Regions from separate parts of the Streptomyces sp. NPDC001351 genome, predicted to be linked through region 4. Evidence: riboswitches for the same ligand, from Rfam matches in the RefSeq annotation. Region 4 holds a riboswitch; each other region holds the start of a gene.

Region 1 (4,205 bases), on a different contig from region 4:
AGCGGGAGGACGAGAAGATCGACAAGAGCCTGTTCGGGCTGGTGGGCCTGCTCACCACGGCGAACATCTTCATCGCGGTGCTGTGGACCTGATGCCGGCACGGGCCGCGACGACGGCTCCCGCGGCGACGGACAGCACGGCTGCCGCCGTCATCCCCAGCGGGAAAACGATCGCGCGGCGCCACACGTCGTAGCCGCGCCGCGGCCTGACCGCCTCGGCGACGAGCAGTACGGCGTACCAGGCCGGGTCGAGCACGAGCAGTGCCACGGTGACGGCGCGCAGGACACCGCACTCGTCGCCGTTCCACAGATACAGGCGCGCGCTGTCCGCCGGGACGAGCTTCGATCCGGCGACCGTCATTGTGTCGGTCGGGCTGCACCTGACGGGTACGAGGTGCTGTCGAGGGTCGTCCTGGGCCTGGCCCGTGTCGCCCGGGTGGCGCTTGCGGCAGGCGTCGGTGTCCGTCTGGTGCGGGAGCCGGAGAGGTGGCGGGCGGAGGCGGGGGCGCCGGGAGCGCTGACCGCCGTCGCGGCGACCGCCGTCCTCGGGACCCGGTTCTCCGCCCTCGGACGGCAGACCCTCGCCGCGGCCCTGCTCGCGCCGGCGGCCGTGCCGTGGCCGCTGCTGCCGGCCTGGCGCGGTGTTCCTGTGCTTGCGTGGCCACACAGGGGGCTCGCGGTGCTCGGCGCCACGCTCGCCGGGGCGGAGGCGACGGCATGGCTCGCGCACGCGGCGCTCGCGCTGCTCCGGCTCGGGCTCGTCCTCTACGGCTGCGCGCTCGCCGTCACAGCGGCCCCGGCCGCAGGCGAACGCTGCGCCCAGCAGGAGCGGAGAGAGGCGGGGCCTGACATGGGGCCATGCCAAGGAGTGCGTCGCGGGTTGAGCGCGGCCACGCGCGCGTGCGTCACAAACTGCCCCGCACGCGCGCGTGCCCTGCCCTGCGGTGCCTCAGGCAGGCCGCACCACACTGTGGATGATCGATTCGCCGCCGTAGTAGATCGACTCCTCGCGCACGTATGCGCCGGGCTTGGGGGCGTGGATCATCATGCCGTTGCCGATGTAGATGCCGACGTGGCTGATGTCGTCGTAGAAGAAGATCAGGTCGCCGGGCTGCGCGTCGGTCAGGGAGACCGTGGTGCCGGCGTTGACCTGGTCGTAGGTGGTACGGGGGAGGTCGACGCCGGCGGCCTTCCAGGCGGCCTGGGTGAGGCCGGAGCAGTCGTAGGACTCGGGGCCGGTGGCGCCCCAGACGTACGGCTTGCCGATCTGCGCGCGGGCGAAGGCCAGCGCCTTCTCGGCCTTGGTGGCGTACGAGGAGTCGCTGGTGGAGGTGGATCCCGAGCCGGAGGAGCCGCTGTCCTGGGCCGCGGCCTCTTCCTTGGCCTTCTCCGCCGCCGCCTGCTGCTTCGCCAGCTCCGCGGCCTTGCGGGCGGCCTCTTCCTCCTTCTGCTTCTGGATCGCCGCGAGCCGCGCCTTCTCCTCGGCGGTCAGCTTCGACAGCAGCTCGCGCGCGTCGGAGAGCTTCTTCTGCACCGTGGACTTGGCGGTCTGCAGGTCGTGCTGTGTCGCGGTGAGCGTCTCGAGGCTCCTGGAGGCCTCCTGGCGCTTCTTCATCGTCGCGGACTGCTCGGTGAAGTACTCGTCGACCGCGCTCTTCTGACGAGAGGTCAGCCGACTCATCAACTGCGTCTGGTCGAAGTAGTCCTGCGGGGAGTCCGCGAGCAGGAAGGTCGCCGTGTCGGGTGCGGCGGCTCCGGTCCGGTACTGGGCCGCGGCGAAGGAACCGAGCTGGTCCCGCTCCTCGTTGAGCTTCTGCGTGCGCTTGGCGACGTCGTCGAGGAGGGTGTCGACGTTCTTGCGCTGCTTCGTGGTCTTCTCTTTGGCCGCGTTGTACTTCTCGGTGGCCGACTCCGCCTGGCGGTAGAGGTCGTCGACCTTCTTCTCGACCTCTTCGAGGCTGGGGTTGCCGTCGGCGGCGGGGGCGGCGTTCGCCGACTGGGACAGCAGGGCCACCGAGGTGAGGGCGGCCGTGGCGAGGGCGGGGGTGCGTATGCCTGCTACGCGCGTACCCGCGGGGCGCGACTTGCGGTGCGACGCCAAGGGAGGCGACTCCTTCCATGTTCCGCCTACCGGGTTAGCTGTCGGGTTCGGGCGGGTGGTTCGGAAGGGTTGCCCTACGGTCCGTGCCCCGAAAGGGAGGAGGACCGATTCACCCCAAGGTCGGTGTGGGTCCCCGGCTCCGGATGCGCGGCGGCGCTCCGGACTCGGCGGAGGCCGCGCGGCCCGGCGACGTTCGCCGGTGGGGGTCGTGCGGCCTGCCGGAACGGTAGCCAACTCGTGTGGCCCCTGTGAAGGTTGATGTTCGATATGCCCGATACATTTTCGTGACCTTCGGTCAGGGGGCCGGGTACGGTCGCCAATCCGGAACCCTCTGTGGAGGCTGGGCATGTTTTGATCGGAGTCGTAGTCTTCGACCCGCTTCCGGCGGATTGCTTCCAGCCTGGAAGTCGCCGTCCGCCTACGGGGCGGCATGATCCATGTCCCTGGTCGATTACGGACCGTGACGGTGCGGTTCTGGAGGGCGAGAGGGCGCCAGTGGTCGGCTCTGGAGGAATCAGGGATTCTGCGGCCGCGGCACCCCGGGGAGCCCGCGGATTCCGGCGATGTTCTCAGGGCGGCGGCGGGCTGTCAGTGGGGCACCCTAGACTCGGAGAGCGATGAGCAGCCTCTTTGACGACAGCTTCCTGGCGAACCTCCAGGCCCCCCGCGGGCACGAGGAGGAACCTCCGCCGCCGCCCGAGGACGATCACGTACCGGAGCCGGTTCCGGACGATCTGTTCGGCGGGAAGTTCGACGTGCCACCGGACCGGGAGGCCTACTACCGCGACGGCGCCCCCCGCCCGGCGGTCGACCCGGCCGCGCTCCTGGACGGGCTGAACGAGAACCAGCGCGCGGCCGTCGTCCACTCCGGCACCCCCCTGCTCATCGTGGCCGGTGCCGGCTCCGGCAAGACCCGCGTGCTCACCCACCGCATCGCCTACCTCCTGGGCGAGCGGAACGTGCATCCGGGCCAGGTCCTCGCGATCACCTTCACCAACAAGGCCGCGGGTGAGATGAAGGAGCGCGTCGAGCAGCTCGTCGGCCCGCGCGCGAACGCGATGTGGGTGATGACCTTCCACAGCGCGTGCGTGCGCATCCTGCGCAGGGAGTCCAAGAAGCTCGGTTTCACCTCCTCCTTCTCGATCTACGACGCGGCCGACAGCAAGCGCCTGATGGCCCTGGTCTGCCGCGACCTGGACCTCGACCCCAAGCGCTACCCGCCGAAGTCCTTCAGCGCCAAGATCTCGAACCTGAAGAACGAGCTGATCGACGAGGAGGACTTCGCCGCCCAGGCCGCCGACGGCTTCGAGAAGACCCTCGCCCAGGCCTACGCCATGTACCAGTCAAGGCTGCGCGAGGCGAACGCCCTCGACTTCGACGACCTGATCATGACGACGGTCAACCTGCTGCGCGCCTTCCCGGACGTCGCCGAGCACTACCGCCGCCGCTTCCGGCACGTCCTGGTCGACGAGTACCAGGACACCAACCACGCCCAGTACGCGCTCGTGCGGGAACTCGTCGGCACCGGCACGCACGATGAGGACGTACCGCCGAACGAGTACGACCTCCAGCCCGCCGAACTCTGCGTCGTGGGCGACGCCGATCAGTCGATCTACGCCTTCCGCGGTGCGACGATCCGCAACATCCTCCAGTTCGAGGAGGACTACCCGGACGCGACGACGATCCTGCTGGAGCAGAACTACCGCTCCACCCAGACGATCCTCTCCGCGGCCAACGCGGTCATCGAGCGCAACGAGTCCCGCCGCCCCAAGAACCTGTGGACGAACGCGGGCGCGGGCGCCCGCATCACCGGCTACGTCGCCGACACGGAGCACGACGAGGCCCAGTTCGTCGCCGACGAGATAGACCGTCTCACGGACGCCGGCGAGACGAAGGCCGGAGACGTCGCCGTCTTCTACCGCACCAACGCCCAGTCCCGTGTCTTCGAAGAGGTCTTCATCCGCGTCGGCCTGCCCTACAAGGTCGTCGGCGGTGTCCGCTTCTACGAGCGCAAGGAGGTCCGGGACGTCCTCGCCTATCTGCGAGTGCTGGCCAACCCCGAGGACTCGGTGCCGCTGCGCCGCATCCTCAACGTGCCCAAGCGC
Region 2 (4,205 bases), on a different contig from region 4:
GACTCCGGTGAGTTGTTCACCGCCCGCGCGGTCGTCGTGGCCACCGGCCTGTCCGGGCTCGCACACCTGCCGGCCGAACTGGCCACCGCCGCGGCGGACGGACCCACCCCCACGGGCCCGGTCTCCCACAGCTCCCAGCAGCACGACCTGACGCGCTACGCCGGCAAGGAACTGATCGTGATCGGCGCCGGCCAGTCTGCGCTGGAGACCGCGGCACTGGCTGCGGAGGCGGGCGCACAGGTGCGGGTGGTCTCCCGCGGCCGCGGCAGGGTCGCCTTCGGCGCACCACCGTGGAAGCAGCCCAGGCTGCGCCCCGAGTCGCCCTTCGGCCGCGCCTGGTCCCTGTGGGCCCTCAGCTACTACCCGCACCCCTACCGCTATCTGCCGGCCGAGGCCCGCCACTACCTGGTGCGCCGCGTCCTCGGCCCGCTCGGCGCGTGGTGGCTGCGCGACCGTTTCGAGGGAAAGGTGCAGGTCAGCGAGGTCGACCGGATCGTGCGGGCGGACGCGGCCGACGGCTGCCCGAAGCTGACGGTCCGCACCCACGCGGGCCGCATCCAGGACATGTCCGCGGACCACGTGATCGCGGCCACCGGATACCGGGTGGACATCGCGGCCATGGACTTCCTCGGCCACGGACTGCGCACGCGACTCGCGGTGAGCCGCGGCACCCCCAAACTGGGCGCGGGATACGTCTCATCGGTCCCCGGCCTGTACTTCACCGGCCTGCCGGCCGCGGCGTCGTACGGCCCGGTGATGCGCTTCGTGTGCGGCACCGAGTTCGCCTCTCCGAGGCTGGCCAAACACCTGGCGGCAGCGCACGGCTAGGCACGGGTCGCGGGCTCCTGCCTGACGATGAAGAGCCAACAAGGATAAGGGAGTTGAGCGAGGGCCGGTGGGGGAATCGGCCGTCGTCCGGTTCGCGATGAGTCGGTGGGGCGTCCTGTCCGTATTCTCTGATCATGGCCGCACCCACCGCATATGCACTCATCGCCACCGACCTGGACGGCACGCTGCTCCGAGGCGACGACACGCTCTCCGACCGGTCCCTCGCCGCTCTCGCACGGGTCGCCGGGGCCGGCGCCCGGCACCTGGTCGTGACGGGCCGGCCGGCCCCCAGGGTGCGGCCGCTCTTCGACCAACTGGGCGGCAGGGGGCTCGCGGTGTGCGGGCAGGGCGCGCAGGTGTACGACGTGGGCGCGGACCGTCTGCTGTGGTCCGTCACCCTGGACCGGGAGCTGGCCGAGACCGCCCTCGGCAAGATCGAGGCCGAGGTGGGCCAGGTGTACGCGGCTGTCGACCAGGACGGTGTGGAGGGACTCACGCTCATCGAACCGGGCTACCTGATGCCGCATCCGACGCTGCCGGCGGTCCGGGTCGACCGGCGCGACGACCTGTGGTGCGAACCCATCAGCAAGGTGCTGCTGCGCCATCCCGACCTGTCGGACGACGAGTTGGCGGCGACGGCGCGTTCGGTGGTGGGTTCGCTGGCCACCGTCACCATGTCGGGGCCGGGGACCGTCGAACTCCAGCCATGCGGCATCACCAAGGCGACGGGCCTCGCGCTGGCCGCCGCACACCTGGGACTCGGCCCGCAGCAGACGATCGCCTTCGGCGACATGCCCAACGACATCCCCATGTTCGACTGGGCCGCCCACGGCGTCGCCATGGCCAACGCCCACCCCGAACTGAAGGCGGTGGCCGACGAGATCACCCTGTCGAACGAGGACGACGGCATCGCCGTCGTCCTCGAGCGACTGTTCGTCGAGTCCGGGGAGCTCGCCGAATTCGTGGAGCTTTGAGCGGCCGCACCCGGAAGGGGTGCGGGGCTGTATCCATATGCGGCTCCGCCGCGATGGGGGTCCCCCCGCTCATGGGGGTCCCCCCCGCTCGAGCGAAGCCGAGAGCGGGGGAGAAGCCGAGAGCGAGGGAGCGACCAGCCACGACGGGCCCGCAGAGGACCGACAGTCCTCCGTGGCACTTCTAGCAGAGTGGCACTTCTGGCGGAGAGCTCAGTAGGCGCCGAACACGTTGTCGATCGACCCGTACCGCGCGGCAGCGTACTTGCAGGCGGCCGTGATGTTCGCGATCGGGTCGAAGGGGTTCATTGCCGTGCCGGGCACGTGGTAGGCGAGGAACGTCGGATCGATGACCTGCAGCAGACCCTTGGACGGAGTGCCGGCGAGCGCGTTCGAGTCCCAGTTGTTGATGGCGGCCGGGTCGCCCGAGGACTCGCGGATGATGTTGCGGTAAATGCCGTTGTACGTCCCGGGAATCCCGTTCTGCTTCATGACCTGGAGGGCGCCCCGGATCCAGCCGTCGAGGTTGTCGGCGTAGCCCATCGACTTCACGTTGGCCACGGTCGGGGTGGCCGCGGACGCACTGGTCGCCCCGATGAGCGGCAGGGCGAGAACGGCGGCGCCCGTACCGGTGACGGCGAGCTTGCGGGCGAGGCGGTTGTTTCTGGGGCGGCGGTGCTGACCTGTTGCAGACATGGCGGGATCCTCTCCGGCGCCTGCGAGGTGAGCTGTCGGGTTCGGGCGGGGAGATGCCCGGCCGCGCAGCCGTACGGCAACGCGACTTCACCCCTAGCCGGCCCGGGACGATGCCCGGTCCGGCGGCCTACCTGGTTCCCCCGCTCCTGCCGTGCGAGTGAGTTGGTCGATGGTCGTGCCCGGGCGGCGGCAGGATTCGGCGTCCACCCGACAGGCCGGGAACGTATGCGAGAGCACATGGCCGGAACAAGTGTCGGGCTCACAGATCAGGGCTATTGACCTTGGTCTGAGGCTTATGGGGCACTTGATCCTTTGCGGTTGCCAAGGCTCAACTCGCGTACGGAGGAGGGGAAGCGGCGGGAGGGCGGCCCTCGGCGGCCCGTACTGCCGTGTGAGTCAAGTCACCGGCATCCGCAAGGGCGGCAAATAGGACAATGGCCCCAACTCGTGGGCAACCAGCCGCTCATCGCCTCATTGGGGGGCGAAAGCGGAACCTGTGGTGTGGTGCACCTCGTTGTCATGACGGTCGCCTGTCGAGCACCCCGTGCCGGGCTCCGGAGGTCCTCGTGAGCCGATTTCGTGGGGGGAACGGGGGAACGGGGGAAGGGGGCGACCGTGCCGACTCGTACGGACGTGTCGGGAGGCGCGTCGGCCGACACCCCGATAGACAAGTCGATAGATATCCGTTCTTATCGGTTGATCAAAAACATACCGGTCGTGATCCGATACCACCCGGGCTGGACGGGTGGGCGGCATCGGTGATCGAAAGGTGACCGGATACGCTGACTTGAGTGATGTCAGCGACCTATCGACAAACCGTGTAACCGCCAGTAGACACCAGCAGACAGGAGACCCCTCGTGACCGTCGTCGGGCCGTTCGGGCTGAGCGTGCGGGACCAGGCTCTGGAAGCCGATGTCCAGGCCGGATTGGCGGCCGTCGAGGAAGGTTTGCTCGAAGCCACCAAGAGTGAGGTGCCCTTCATCACGGAGGCCGCCCAGCACCTGGTGCGGGCGGGCGGGAAGCGGTTCCGCCCGCTGCTCGTGATGCTCGCCGCCCAGTTCGGCGATCCGTATGCGCCTGGGGTCGTGCCGTCGGCCGTGGTGGTGGAGCTGACCCATCTGGCGACGCTGTACCACGACGACGTGATGGACGAGGCCGCCGTGCGGCGCGGCGTCGACAGCGCCAACGCCCGCTGGGGCAACTCGGTGGCGGTCCTCACCGGCGACTTCCTGTTCGCGCGCGCCTCGCACATCCTCGCCGACCTCGGGCCCGAGGCGGTCCGGGTGCAGGCCGAGGCGTTCGAGCGCCTGGTCACGGGGCAGATCCTGGAGACGGCGGGGCCGCAGGACGGACGGGACCCGGTCGACCACTACCTGGACGTGCTCGGTGGCAAGACGGGCTCGCTGGTGGCCGTGTCCTGCCGCTTCGGGGCGATGATGTCGGGCGCCGACGAGACGGTCGTGGATGTGCTGACGCAGTACGGGGAGCGGCTCGGGGTCGCCTTCCAGCTGGCGGACGACGTGCTGGACATCGCCTCCGAGTCGCGCGAGTCCGGGAAGACGCCCGGGACCGACCTCCGCGAGGGAGTCCCCACCCTTCCGGTGCTGCGGCTGCGGGAGCGGGCGGCGCGTCTGGGGCTTGCCGAGGACATCGCCCTGTGCGAGCTGCTGGACTCCGACCTGAGCGACGACGCGCGGCACGCCGAGGCG
Region 3 (4,205 bases), on a different contig from region 4:
GCTGCAATTTCCGATCACGGGCAGCAGAAACAATGCCCCTCGAATTGTTCCTTCTTTGTATACGGCGCCCGTGTTAATGCCGCAGGCCCGACATGTTTACGGCATGTTGCGAGTTCCTCACACCGTTCACCCGCTCCGGGCCGCCGAAGCGCAGCCGGTGCACGGCGCTCGAGCGCTCGGTGTGCAGCGCGGTGACCGCCCGCGCGCGCTCGCTGTCGCCGCGGGCCACGGCGTCGACGATCGCGCCGTGCTCCGCCCAGGACTCCACGGGGTTGGCCGGTGCCTCCACGGCGTACATCCAGGCGATCTTGTGGCGCAGCTGGGTCAGCATCGAGGTCAGCGCGGGGCTTCCGGAGGCCTGGGCGAGCGTCTCGTGGAACCAGCCCCCCAGGGAGCGCAGATCCTCGCTGTTGCCCCTCCTGGCCCGCTCCTGGCCCAGTCTGACCAGGCCGCGCAGGACCTTGAGATGGGCGTCGGTGCGCCGCTGGGCGGCCCGGGAGGCGCCGAGCGGTTCCAGCAGCATGCGCATCTCCAGCAGGTCGGCGGCCTCCTGCTCGGTCGGTTCCGCGACGCACGCGCCCGCGTGCCGCCGGGTCACCACGAAGCCCTCGGCCTCCAGGGTGCGCAGGGCCTCGCGCACGGGGACGCGCGAGACGCCGTAGCGGCGCGCGAGGAGTTCCTCGGTGAGGCGGCTGCCGCGCTCGTAGACACCGGCGACGATGTCGTCCCGGATCGCCGTGCACACCGAGTGCGCCGGAATACGCATGACCGACCTCCGACTTAATCCCCGTGAAACGTCGATGATTGACGTGTATCGGTGACTCTATTGCACGGAGCCGGAATTTCCGACGGCGGGCCGGAATCCATGGATATTTTTTGGACAGCGGGGCGGCAGAAACACCGAAAGCCCCGGCTCGGGAGCCGGGGCTTCAGCAGATCCTGCGATCCGTCGTCAGACGTTCACGCCGTGCGAGCGCAGATAGGCGACGGGGTCGATGTCCGAGCCGTACTCGGGGGTCGTACGGGCCTCGAAGTGCAGGTGCGGTCCGGTGGTGTTGCCGGTCGCGCCGGAGAGGCCTATCTGCTGGCCCGGGGTGACCGTCTGGCCCACCGAGACGCCGATGGACGACAGATGGCCGTACTGGGTGTACGTGCCGTCCTGCATCTTGATCACGATCTGGTTGCCGTAGGCGCCGCCCCAGCCGGTCTGGACGACGGTGCCGGCGCCGACCGCGTGGACGGGCGTACCGCTCGCGGCGTGGAAGTCGATGCCGGTGTGGCTGCCGGAGGACCACAGGGAGCTGCTGGCCCGGTAGCCGGTGGAGACGTACGAGTTCGATATCGGCGCCACGAACGTGTTGAGGCGCTTGCGCTCGGCCTCGCGGGCGGCGCGCTCCTTGGCCTCGCGCTCCTGCTTGGCCTGGGCGGCGGCCTTCTCGCGTGCCGCCTCCTGGGCCGCCTTCTTGAGCGCGGCCTCCTCGGCGGCCTGCTTCTGGGCGTCGGCCTGGGCGTCGATCTTGTCGGCGATCGTGTCGCCGATGGTGATGACGGGGGTGAGCCCGGTCTGCTCGACGGAGGTGTCGGCGGCGAGCGCGGGGGCTGCCAGGGTACCGATGACGCCGGTGGCGGCGAGGGCCGCGACCCCGGCGGCGCGGGTGCTGGTGCGGTGCATCCGTGCGGGGCGACGGTGCTTCCCGGTGGCGCGCGTGAACGCCATGTGGTGGCTGGTCCTTTCCTTCCCTCTCGCCTACCGGGTTAGCTGACGGGTTCGGAGCAGGAAGGTCTCCTACGGACTCCCTCGCTGCACGCGCGGGCGTCCGATTCACCCCAGGGACTGCGGTGGGTCCCCGGCTCCCCTGGCTCGCGCCGTACGGGGACTCGGCGATGGCTGTCCGGTGCCGCGGATGCGGCGCGGTGCCTGACGGACAGCCCGGAAGACGCTAAGCGGCAGCACTTTCAATCCCCAAACGGATCAAGGCGTTTGTAGCGCATCCCACAGGGCAGACAGGCAACTCTCCTTCGATTCTCCGCCAATTCGGACATAAGAGGGCCCTGGTGACGCATCCGTCACCAGGGCCACGCCACGCGCGCGTGCCGCTACTCGGCCGACACCACCGCGACTTCACCGATCCCGAGGGCCTCGACAGGCTCCTTGATCTGCGCCGCGTCCCCGACGAGAACCGTCACCAGACGGTCCACCGGGAAGGCGTTCACGACCGCCGCGGTGGCCTCCACGGTTCCGGTCGCGGCGAGCTGCTGGTACAGCGTCGCCTGGTAGTCGTCGGGCAGGTGCTGCTCGACCTGGTCGGCCAGGGTGCTCGCCACGGCCGCCGCGGTCTCGTACTTCAGCGGCGCCACACCGACCAGGTTCTGTACGGCGACGTCGCGCTCGGCGTCGGTGAGACCGCCCTCGGCGAGCGTGCGCAGCACCTTCCAGAGGTCGTCGAGCGCCGGGCCGGTGTTCGGGGTGTCGACGGAGCCGCTGATGGCGAGCATCGCGGCGCCGGAGCCGTCCGGGGCGGACCTGAGGACCTGACCGAACGCGCGCACACCGTAGGTGTAGCCCTTCTCCTCGCGCAGGACGCGGTCCAGGCGCGAGGTGAGGGTGCCGCCGAGGCAGTACGTGCCGAGCACCTGGGCGGGCCACACGCGGTCGTGCCGGTCGGCGCCGACGCGGCCGATGAGCAGCTGCGTCTGGACGGCGCCGGGACGGTCGACGATGATCACGCGCCCGGTGTCGTCGGCGGTCACCGGCGGCACGGGGCGGGGTTCGGCCTTGGAGCCGGTCCACGCGCCCAGGGTGTCGCCGAGCAGCGCGTCCAGGTCGATGCCGGTGAGGTCGCCGACGACGACGGCGGTGGCCGTGGCGGGCCGGACATGGCGGTCGTAGAAGGCGCGTACGGCCGCCGCGTCGATCTTCTCGACCGTCTCCTCGGTGCCCTGGCGCGGGCGCGACATGCGCGAGGTCGCCGGGAAGAGCTCCTTGGAGAGCTCCTTGGCGGCACGCCGCGAGGGGTTGGCCAGCTCGTGCGGGATCTCGTCCAGGCGGTTGCGGACCAGCCGCTCGACCTCGCTGTCGGCGAACGCGGGCGCCCTGAGGGCGTCGGCGAGCAGACCGAGCGCCTTGGTGAGACGGGAGGCCGGGACCTCGAGGCTCAGACGTACGCCCGGGTGGTCGGCGTGCGAGTCGAGGGTGGCGCCGCAGCGCTCCAGCTCGGCGGCGAACTCCTCGGCGGAGTGCTTGTCGGTGCCCTCGGAGAAGGCTCGCGCCATGATCGTGGCAACGCCCTCGAAACCGGCCGGCTCGGCCTCCAGGGGCGCGTCCAGGAGCACCTCCACGGCGACGACCTGCTGGCCGGGACGGTGGCAGCGCAGGACGGTCAGGCCGTTGTCGAGCGCGCCACGCTCGGGGGACGGGAACGCCCACGGCTTGGCCTCGCCCGCCCGGGGCTGCGGGTGGAACTGCATCGTGGCGAGCTCGGTCACTTGGCCGCCTCCTCGTTCTGGTCGGTGGCTTGCACCGTGGCTTCGGACTCGGGGTCTTCGGGGAAGTCCTCGTCCTGGGTGTGCTCCGCGGACTCGGGCGAGAGCGGCTCGTAGACGAGCACCGCGCGGTTGTCCGGGCGCAGGCGGGCCTTGGCGACCTCCTGGACCTCCTCGGCCGTCACCTCCAGGACGCGCTGTACGGCGGTGAGGGCGAGCTGCGGGTCGCCGAACAGGACGGCGAACCGGCACAGTTCGTCGGCGCGGCCCGCGACCGTGCCGAGCCGGTCCAGCCACTCGCGCTCCAACTGGGCCTGGGCGCGCTCCATTTCCTCGGCCGTGGGGCCCTCCGCGGCGAACCGGGCGAGCTCCTCGTCGATGGCGGCCTCGATCACCGGCACCTCGACGTCACCGGAGGTCTTCACGTCCAGCCAGCCCAGGGAGGGCGCTCCGGCCAGCCGCAGCAGACCGAACCCGGCCGCGACGGCCGTACGGTCGCGGCGTACCAGCCGGTTGTAGAGGCGGGAGGACTCGCCGCCGCCGAGGACGGTGAGCGCCAGGTCGGCGGCGTCCGCCGCGCGCGTGCCGTCCTCGGGCAGCCGGTAGGCCGCCATCAGGGCGCGCGCCGGGACCTCCTCCTCGATGACCTCGCGCAGCTGCTCGCCGATGATCTCGGGCAGCGAGCCGTCGCGGGGCTCCGGCTTCCCGTCGTGCGAGGCGAT
Region 4 (4,205 bases):
GGTCGACGACGATGCCCTGCCACTCGCCCCGCAGCGTGCGCACGACGAACGCCACCACCCGCCACAGCGCGCCGCGCGGCCGCCTGTACTCACGGTCGGCCGGATCTCCCCACAGCCCGTGGGCACGCAGCCGATCCGCGGCGCCGCCCGCGCACCGCACCCCCTTGCGTAGCAAGACTCCCCCGCCTCCCGTCCATCGCCCCACCGATGGTCGGTACGGGGCGAGGCCGCCCCTAGGGAGGCTATGCCCGGCGGCGGGGCTTCCTTCGCTTGGCGCCCTTGGAGACGTCGGATCCGGCCCTCGGGTTGCGTCCCGCCGACTTCCCCGTCGTCTTTCCGTTCGCCTTGGCCGCCGTGGGCTTGCGTCGGGCGCCGGTCGTGTCGCCCGCCTTGCCCTTCGTTTCCGGTGCCGCCGCCCTGCGGCCGCGGGAGCTGTTGACCGTGCGGCCGCGGACGATTCCGATGAAGTCCTCGACCAGGTCCGTGGTCGCCTCCTCGGGCCAGGCCAGGGCGACGCTCGACTCGGGGCCGTCCGCCAGCGGCCGGTACGTGAGGTCCTTGCGGTGGTACAGACGGGCCAGCGACTGGGGGACGACCAGGAGGCCGACGCCCGCCGCGACGAGTTCCACGGCGTCCTCGGTGGTGGCGGGGCGCTCGAAGGCGGGCTCGCCCGGCGGCCGGTCCCAGTCGAAGACGTCGTCGAGGGGGTGGAAGAGCACCTCGTCCGCGAGGACCTCGACGGTCACCTCGTCCGCCGCCGTGATCACGTGGTCCTTGGGGACGACGACGACCGTCGTCTCGGCGTAGAGCGGGATGGCGCTGAAGAACGTACGGTCGACCGGCAGCCGTACGAGTCCCGCGTCGGCCCCACCGGCACGCAACACGTCGGATGCCTCGGCGGCCGGAACGGCGAGGAGGTTCAGCGGGATGTCGGGCAGGCGCTCGTTCCAGATCCGCACCCACTTGGCGGGGGTCACTCCCGGGACGTACGCAAGCCGGAACGCCTGGGATTCTTCCGAGCCTGTCACCAGTCCAGGCTACCCGGCCGTGGTCGGAGGTCTCGAACATGCTCGATACCCTGGACGGCATGAAGTCGCACCAGAGCACCCAGACGATGAAGCCCGCTACCGCGGCGAAGAAGCTGGGTGTGTACCTCGAGGCCACCCCCGCCGAGTTCCAGGAGGGTGTCGTCTCACGAGCCGAGCTCGATCGGCTCCAGGCCGAGCCGCCCGAGTGGCTGCGCGAGCTGCGGGCGAACGGCCCGCACCCCCGTCCCGTGGTCGCGGCGAAGCTGGGCGTCTCCATCGCGGGTCTCGCCCGCGGCGGGATCACCGAGCCGCTCACCACCGAGCAGATCGAGGCCCTGAAGCAGGAAGAGCCCGAGTGGCTGCAGAAGGAGCGCGCCACCCAGGCCGAGGTCCGCAAGGAGGCGGCGCGCATCAAGAAGCGCAACGCCGAGCGCGAGGCTCGCAGCGAGGGCCCGCGGTCCTGACGCGGCCCGTTCGCGACGGACGGTTGCCGTCCGGATCCACTGCGTGCACAAAGCACGTATCTGACGGAACGTCACGACGAAGGTCACAAAAGCGTATCGGACATTCCGGCCTTCAACCTTCACACGAGCCGCACAAGTTGGCTAGCGTGGTTTCAGGCCGCACGAGTTCCTCCGGCGAACCCCGCCGGGACGCGCGGCCTCCGCCGAATCCGGTGCGCCCCTGTGGCAGCCGGAACCGGGGACCCAACCGAACGACGGGGTGAATCGGCCGACTGCCCGCCAGGGCAGGGGCCGTAGGGCATGCCTTCCGGAACCGACCGCCCGAACCCGACAGCTAACTCGGTAGGCGGAGTACGGAAGGAGTACGGCTCCCATGGCGCCGGATCGACCATCGCGCACCGGAGGCTTCGGCCTTCCCGGTATGCGCAACTCCGCTCTCGCGACCGCCGCCCTCACCTCGGTGGCCCTGTTCTCGCAGACCGCCGACGCCGCGCCGACGACCGGCGAGGAGGGGCCCAGCCGCGAAGCCGTCCGGCAGCGGGTGAGCAGCCTCTACGACCAGGCCGAGTCCGACACCGGCAACTACAACTTCACCCGGGCCCAGCTGCTGGGAGCGCGGCCGCCCGCCGCCCCGCCCCGCGAGCGTGGCCGCTCGGATCCGGCACTCGACTCGGTGTCCCGGCGGTGGTTCGACGGAGCGCGCGCCTCGCTGGGTCCGACGGTTCCCGCGGTGCTCCCGGCCGACCGTAGGCCGGCCCGCCAGGCCGAGCCCCGGCGCGCGGCGGACAGCCGCAGCACCGCCCTTGAGCTGGAGGCGACCGCCCGGCCCGTGGCCGAGCTGCCCTCCGCGGAGCCCCGCAGGCCGGTGGCCGAGCTGACCGCAGGCCCCACGGCCACGCTCCCCGCCGTCCCGCAGCCCCGCCAGGAGGCCGCCCCCGCGCTGCCCGCGGCGGCCCCCGAGTCCAAGCAGTCCTCCCTGCGCAGGTCCAAGGAGCAGAACCAGCGCAAGATCGCGGCGGCCAGCGAACTGCTGTACCGGTACACCGCCCGGCAGACCTCCGCACCGCGCCCGGCCGTTGAGGCCGCGCCTGCCCAGCTCCCCTGGCAGGACCAGGTGCAACAGACCAGCCCGGCAGCCGATGAGGCCTGGCGGCTGCAGCAGCCGACGGTGCTCGAACCGGGGCTGCCCGCGGCCGGGGATCAGCTCATGCAGCCGTCGGTTCTCGACACGGGCGTACCCGCGGTCGAGGGGTGGCGCATGCAGCCGTCCGTGCTCGACACCGGCATACCCGCGGTCGAGGGGTGGCGCATGCAGCCGTCCGTGCTGGACACCGGCGTACCCGCGACGGAGGAGTGGCGCACCCAGCCGTCCGTACTGGACACCGGGATACCCCAGGCCGGGGGTTGGACCGTGCAGCCGTCCGTCCTCGACACGGGCGTGCCCGCCGCCGGTACGCCCACCGTCACCAAGGCCGACCGGGCGATCGACTTCGCCCGTGCACAGATCGGCAGGCCCTGTCTGTGGGGTGCGGTCGGGCCGGAGTCGTACGACAACGCCGGGCTCACCCAGGCCGCCTGGCGGGCCGCCGGGGTCACCCTGCCGCGCACCACGTACGAGCAGGCGGGCGCCGGCACGGTGGTTCCCCTGGCCGAGAGCCGCCCCGGAGACCTGATCTTCTTCAACGACAACTTCAGCCACGTCGGCCTCTACACCGGCAACGGCTTGATGATTCACGCACCGGGCCCGGGCGCGGTCATCCGCGAGGACTCGGTCCACTACGCAGGGGAAGCCGCGGTCCGGATCGCCGTACGCCCCGCATGAGACGAGGAACGCCGGCAGCGGCGTGACACCAACAGCTCGCTGAACCACGAGGCCGCCGACGGAAGTCGGCGGCCTCCTTCTTGTTCGCCACAGGAACCCCGCGACATCCGGTGACGCATGCACGGGCGTCGCTGCCTGGCCGCCGCCCTCGCCGCCGCGGGATCGCATGCGCAACGGCCACCTGTGGCTCCGGTTCCGGGAGCGCCGGTTCCCGCGACCCGAACGCGTCAAGTCGCTCTCGGATGCGATGCGTACGAACCCGCCCGTGCCGGAGTGAGCCCTGCGGGGCCGCCGGTCCCCCGTGCCGGCGGCCCCGGCACGGCGTGGGGTTCCCGGCGTCCTCCCCGAGCGCCGGGACTCCCCCGCTGCGGCTTCCGTGGCGCCGGTGTGCTGGAGTACATGCGAGAACGTCGTTGTCGCTCAAGGGTGCTCGCATGCAGTCTGGGGCAGTGGACGGCATCGCCGGTATGGGTACAACTGCGTACGCGGCGGACGAGCGGAGAAGAACGTGGCACAGGTGCCGGGCGGGGCCCACGAACGCATGCTGTCGGTGGCCGTCGCCGCCCTCAACGAGCGTGAGCCGGAGCGGCTGTGGCCGCTGCTCGCGTCCGCCCTGCCCGGTCTGTGCGGCGGCGAGACCCTGATCTACAAGCTGGACGACTGGAACGAGACCGGAGGCACGGTCGGCATGCCGTCCGAGGTCGCCGTCGAGTTCGACGGGCTCGGGGAGGAGGACCTGGGCCTGCTGCGGGCGGGTTTTCCGTTCGCGGACCACTACGCGGGCGGCCCGGACCGGACTCCGCTGACGGCGCGCAGGGCGGCCGGGGCCGCATGGCCGGTGAGCCCGACCGCGCGGCTGATCGGCGACATCATGGACGCGGACCATGTGCT

What was found. Region 4 has a riboswitch for cyclic di-AMP ahead of ACFY1U_RS19875 (NlpC/P60 family protein). Riboswitches for the same ligand answer to the same signal wherever they lie in the genome.
Region 1: it holds a riboswitch for cyclic di-AMP, as region 4 does, so the genes downstream of both, ACFY1U_RS07220 (NlpC/P60 family protein) here and ACFY1U_RS19875 (NlpC/P60 family protein) in region 4, are expected to answer to the same signal.
Region 2: it holds a riboswitch for cyclic di-AMP, as region 4 does, so the genes downstream of both, ACFY1U_RS06295 (transglycosylase SLT domain-containing protein) here and ACFY1U_RS19875 (NlpC/P60 family protein) in region 4, are expected to answer to the same signal.
Region 3: it holds a riboswitch for cyclic di-AMP, as region 4 does, so the genes downstream of both, ACFY1U_RS43670 (M23 family metallopeptidase) here and ACFY1U_RS19875 (NlpC/P60 family protein) in region 4, are expected to answer to the same signal.

Annotation. Positions count from the first base shown of each region.
Region 1 covers NZ_JBIAWS010000002.1:347,768-351,972, forward strand. The annotation lists gene ACFY1U_RS07210 (hypothetical protein) at 1-92, shown strand, start outside; gene ACFY1U_RS07215 (hypothetical protein) at 70-360, opposite strand; gene ACFY1U_RS07220 (NlpC/P60 family protein) at 949-2,100, opposite strand; cyclic di-AMP (ydaO/yuaA leader) riboswitch at 2,109-2,266, opposite strand; gene pcrA (DNA helicase PcrA) at 2,718-4,205, shown strand, end outside.
Region 2 covers NZ_JBIAWS010000002.1:160,927-165,131, forward strand. The annotation lists gene ACFY1U_RS06285 (NAD(P)-binding domain-containing protein) at 1-828, shown strand, start outside; gene ACFY1U_RS06290 (HAD family hydrolase) at 963-1,802, shown strand; gene ACFY1U_RS06295 (transglycosylase SLT domain-containing protein) at 2,013-2,495, opposite strand; cyclic di-AMP (ydaO/yuaA leader) riboswitch at 2,500-2,674, opposite strand; gene ACFY1U_RS06300 (polyprenyl synthetase family protein) at 3,354-4,205, shown strand, end outside.
Region 3 covers NZ_JBIAWS010000018.1:118,984-123,188, reverse strand. The annotation lists gene ACFY1U_RS43675 (GntR family transcriptional regulator) at 74-766, opposite strand; gene ACFY1U_RS43670 (M23 family metallopeptidase) at 953-1,717, opposite strand; cyclic di-AMP (ydaO/yuaA leader) riboswitch at 1,730-1,894, opposite strand; gene ACFY1U_RS43665 (M16 family metallopeptidase) at 2,098-3,486, opposite strand; gene ACFY1U_RS43660 (M16 family metallopeptidase) at 3,483-4,205, opposite strand, start outside.
Region 4 covers NZ_JBIAWS010000005.1:225,873-230,077, reverse strand. The annotation lists gene ACFY1U_RS19890 (hypothetical protein) at 1-67, opposite strand, end outside; gene ACFY1U_RS19885 (LysR family substrate-binding domain-containing protein) at 243-1,028, opposite strand; gene ACFY1U_RS19880 (DUF5997 family protein) at 1,088-1,492, shown strand; cyclic di-AMP (ydaO/yuaA leader) riboswitch at 1,684-1,857, shown strand; gene ACFY1U_RS19875 (NlpC/P60 family protein) at 1,866-3,314, shown strand; gene ACFY1U_RS19870 (LuxR C-terminal-related transcriptional regulator) at 3,823-4,205, shown strand, end outside.